DNA from 2 places in the Aeromonas sp. MdU4 genome. Region 1 is predicted to be linked to the other one. Evidence: riboswitches for the same ligand, from Rfam matches in the RefSeq annotation. Region 1 holds a riboswitch; the other holds the start of a gene.
The links. Region 1 has a riboswitch for cobalamin ahead of ACE1BR_RS08175 (TonB-dependent receptor domain-containing protein). Riboswitches for the same ligand answer to the same signal wherever they lie in the genome.

Region 1 (2,397 bases):
GGGCGGCGTCTGGTGCTGACCGCCGCCGGACGGCAGGCGCAGGAGCAGGCGGGGGCTATTTTCTCGCTCGGCGCCGAGCTGGAGCACACCCTGCGCCACGCCAGTCAGGAGTTGACCATGCAGGTGGGGATCGCCGATTCGGTACCCCGTACTCTGGCGTTCGAGCTGCTGGCCCCCGCCATGGCGCTGGCGACCCCGCTGCGGCTGGTGTGTCACGAGGAGCGGGCCGAGCAGCTGTTCAGCGAGCTGGCCCGCCACAAGCTGGATATGGTGCTGATCGATCGCCCGCTTCCTCCCGACAGCGGGGTGCGCGCCTATAACCATGAGCTGGGGCGCAGTCCGCTGGCACTGTTTGCCAGCCCCGAGCTGGCGGCGCGGGCGCGGGACGGTTTTCCCGCTTCGCTGGAGGGGTTGCCGCTGCTGATCCCCGGAGAGAAGTCGGCCACCCACGATCGGCTGCTGGAGTGGTATCGCCAGCAGGGCATTCATCCCCATCTGGTGGGGCAGTTTGATGACTCCACCCTGATGAAGTCGTTCGGCAAGGCGGGGATGGGGATCTTCCCGGCGCCGCTGGCGATGGCCGACGAGATTGGCCGCCTCTACGGGGTGGAGCGAATTGCGACCCTGACCGAGGTGACCCTCTCTTACTATCTGGTCTCGGCCGGGCGGCAGCTTTCCCACCCCGGGGTACAGGCGGTGATGGAAGGGGCGAGAGAGCGGTTGCTGGCGCTGGAAAAGAGTAAATAGAAATCTGGATGGCTATACATCCAACCCTGCCCTGCCTATAATCCTCCCGCTTTGGCGCATCATGCTTAATAGGGAATCCGGTGAAAATCCGGAGCTGGCGCGCAGCGGTAAGGGGGAACGAAGCGACATCAGGGCACTGCCGTCAGGTGGGAAGCCGTCGCCGTAGGCCATCAGCCCCCCAGCCCGAAGACCTGCCAAAGTTCGTATTTCGGGCCGAGAGACATCGGCCACGAAGTAGATGCTTACGCGAACTTAAGGATCTCTCATGTCGAATAAATTTCTGGCGGCGGCCCTGTTGCCAACGGCGGCATTTGCCCAGCAGCTGACCATTCCTGTCAATCCCACCATGGTGGTGACGGCCACCCGCGTCGTCCAACCTGCCTCCAGTGTGCTGGCGCCGGTCAATGTGGTGACCCGGGACGAGATCGATCGTCTGCAGGCCCAGACCGTGACCGATGTGGTCAAGACCCTGCCCGGCGTGGAAGTGGTCAGCAATGGTGGCCGTGGCCAGACGAGCTCGCTGCGGGTTCGTGGCGGTACCTCCTCCCAGACGCTGGTGCTGGTGGACGGGGTGCGTAGCGCCTCGCTGACCGCCGGGATGACCGAACTCAACAACCTGCCGCTCAATCAGGTGGAGCGGATCGAATATATTCGCGGCCCGCACGCCACCATCTATGGCTCCGATGCCATCGGCGGGGTGATCAACATCATCACTCGCCCCGACAAGGGCGCGAGCGAGCACCAGTTCAATGTCGGGGTTGGCTCCCATCAACAGCGTCAGGCCTCTTTCAGCAGCACAGAGCAGATAGGCGAGGCGGGTCAGTTCAAGGTAGCCGGTGGCTTTGATGATGAAGAGGGCTACAACGTACACCCCCTGCCCGGTATCAACGATGGTGACCAGCATGGTCACCGTGGCTATAACGCCATGCTCGACTATCAGCAGGCATTGGGTAGCAACTGGGATCTGTTCGGCGCAACCCGCTGGTTCCGCAATATTGCCCAGTACGATCGCTCTTCCGAGGCGTCAGCCTGGGGCCCTGCCCTGCATCAACGCAACGAGTCATGGAACGAAAACCAGAGTTATCAGCTGGGTTCCCGCTATCACAACGAGCGCTATCTGAGCGAGCTGCGTGGTGCCTTTTCCAAGCAGGATGCCTACGACTATCCGGACAGCAGTGGCCGCGATCAGGCCAATGACCGGACTTATACCCGCCAATACAGTCTGAACTGGGTCAACAGCCTCAAGCTGAATGAGCTGTGGACGCTTGGCGGCGGGGCGGACTGGCAGCGCGACATGCTGGACGATCGCTCCCGCTCCTCCGGCTCCACGTATCCGGCCGATGCCAAAGAGCGCGACAACACCGGCCTCTATGCCCTTGCCCAGTTCGACAACCAGACCTGGCAAGCCGAGCTGAGCGGCCGTAGCGATGACAACGAGCAGTTTGGTCGCCACAACACCTGGCAGACCGGCGCAGGTTGGCGCTTTGTTGAGGATTACCGCCTGAGCGCCCGTTACGGTACCGGTTTCCGCGCGCCTACCTTTAATGACCTCTACTACCCGGGCTCTGGCAATCCCAACCTGAAACCGGAAGAGTCGAAGAGTAGCGAGCTGATGCTGGACGGCCAAACCGCCGGTGTTGAGTGGCGTAT
Region 2 (2,397 bases), on a different contig from region 1:
GCAACCGGAGGTTGAGCTGCTCATTCTGGAAAGCGCCGAGCGGCTGCTAACCCGTGATTACCATCGGCTGGATCGTCAGCCCCACCTGCTCGCAGGCGCCCCTTTGTTAGGGCAAGCCTGGCAGCATATGGAGCAAGCGGCCGAGCGTCATGATCCCGCTGCGCTCGGCCAGGCCACCACCTTGAGCGCAATCGCCAGCCAGCAGCTGCTGGCCAAACCGCTCTTTGCCGAGTTGCTGGCGCTGGTCGAGCATGAAGATCTGCTGGGTCTGAACGTGGCTCATAGCGGAACCGTGGTGGGACTGCTGCTCGATCCTGCCCGCCATGATGGCGAGCGTCTTGCAGCTCACCTGTCCCGGCCCCCGTTCACCAACCACTACCCACGGGTGCATCGGGCTCGTATGGTGGCCGGTGGGGTACGCTAGGCTCATTTGCCGGAGTAACGGGACAACAATAGACATCAACGGGGGGCAATATCGAGCGCGGCATTAGACCCGCGATATCGTCCGGGGTTTTCGGCAATCAGTAACAACTGAAACTCATTTTTGTGATCTGGCAGCGGGTATGGCACCCATAAAGTGGTAGACTCGAGCGCCACTGCATCATGCAGACAGAATTGTAAAAATTTAAACAAATCATTGATTTGACTAACAAGTGACGGCATTGCCGTCAGGGAAGTGAGGTGAAAACCCTCCGCAGCCCCCGCTGCTGTGAAGCCGACGCTCCTGTCATGTGCCACTGAACTACAGGTTTGGGAAGGGACAGGTAAGAATGACGCTAAGCCAGAAGACCGACTTGTTTGTCTGATATCAACTCCTTCGGAGGGAAGCGGGTTGTCGTGCCTGATTGGCGGCTTGTGGCTGCCAGTCACAGCCCGTCACAACCCGTAACCCGACCAGCGTGTCGGGTTTGTGTTTTTTGGCAGTAGGGTTGGACAGGCAAAATGAAAGGATTTTTGATCGGGGCAACCAGCAGTGGTTGCGGTAAAACCACCCTGACGCTGGGGCTCTTGCGGGCTCTGGCGCGACGCGGGCTCAGGGTACAGCCCTTCAAAGTGGGCCCCGACTACATCGACACCGGTTGGCATCAGCAGGTCAGCGGTGTCGCCTCACGCAACCTCGACGCTTTTATGCTACCGGATGCATCCCTCAAAGCCCTCTTTTTACATCACGCCGCCCACGCCGATGTGGCTGTCATTGAGGGAGTGATGGGGCTGTTTGACGGTTATGGTTTGGATCCGCACTACTGCAGCAGTGCAGGCATTGCTCGCGCACTCGATTGTCCGGTGATCCTGGTGGTGGATGGCAAGGCCGTTTCCACCTCGGCGGCCGCCATGGTGCTGGGCTTTCGCCAGTTTGATCCCCAACTGCGACTGGCCGGGGTCATCGTCAACCGGGTCAACAGCGACAGCCACTATCAGCTCCTGAAACAGGCTATTGAACGCTACACCGGCGTCCCGGTGCTGGGGCGGATACCGGTGATAGAAGCGGTCACCTTGCCATCGCGCCACCTCGGTCTGGTGACAGCCACGGAGTCGAGTGACCCGGATCTTGAGGCGCAGTGGAACAGGCTGGCCGATACCCTGGAGCAACATGTGGATCTGGATGCGCTGCTCATGCTGGCAAGCCTGCCTCCATGCCCCCCTCCTGCCCCGCTCTATCCTGCCGAACTGGCCCACTATGGTGCCGGTTTGACCCTGGCGCTGGCCGAGGATGAGGCATTCAATTTTTACTATCCCGACAATCTTGAGCTGCTCGAACAGTGCGGGGTGCGCATCGTGCGCTTCAGCCCGCTACGTGACCAGCAACTACCAGAGTGCCAGATGATCTATCTGGGAGGCGGCTACCCCGAACTGTATGGCGAGATGCTCGCGGCCAACCACCCCATGCGCAGCGCCTTGCTCGATGCGCACCAGCGTGGTGTGGCCATCTATGCCGAATGCGGGGGGCTGATGTACCTGGGGCGCGCCCTCACCGATGGCGACGGCGCCTGCTGGCCTATGGTGGGTGTGCTATCGGGCACCAGCTGTATGACCTCATCCCTCAAGCGTTTTGGTTACAGCGAGGCGACGGCGCAAACCGACACCTTGCTGGCCGCGGCTGGCGACACCCTGCGGGGACACGAGTTTCACTACTCCGAATTTTCGGGCGACGATCCGTTTGCCTTCACCCTCTGCAAAGTTCGTGATGGCGACGTGCAAGCCCGCTGGCAAGGGGGGATTCAGATCGGCAATACCCTCGCCAGCTACCTGCACATTCACTTTTTACAGCGGCCGCTGATGCTCAAACGCTGGATTGACGTGGCGAGGGGCAACGCATGACCACCCTGTTGTATGGGTTAAGCTTCCTGCTCGATCTGATGCTGGGGGATCCGCCCCACTGGCCACACCCCATCCGCT

Region 2: another riboswitch for cobalamin. It lies ahead of ACE1BR_RS10055 (cobyrinate a,c-diamide synthase); the one in region 1 lies ahead of ACE1BR_RS08175 (TonB-dependent receptor domain-containing protein).

The regions. Positions count from the first base shown of each region.
Region 1 is NZ_JBHFMW010000014.1:98,484-100,880, forward strand. Features, by position in the region: gene nhaR (transcriptional activator NhaR) at 1-747, shown strand, start outside; cobalamin riboswitch at 783-961, shown strand; gene ACE1BR_RS08175 (TonB-dependent receptor domain-containing protein) at 1,013-2,397, shown strand, end outside.
Region 2 is NZ_JBHFMW010000019.1:21,076-23,472, reverse strand. Features, by position in the region: gene ACE1BR_RS10060 (GHMP kinase) at 1-424, shown strand, start outside; cobalamin riboswitch at 635-813, shown strand; gene ACE1BR_RS10055 (cobyrinate a,c-diamide synthase) at 943-2,319, shown strand; gene cbiB (adenosylcobinamide-phosphate synthase CbiB) at 2,316-2,397, shown strand, end outside.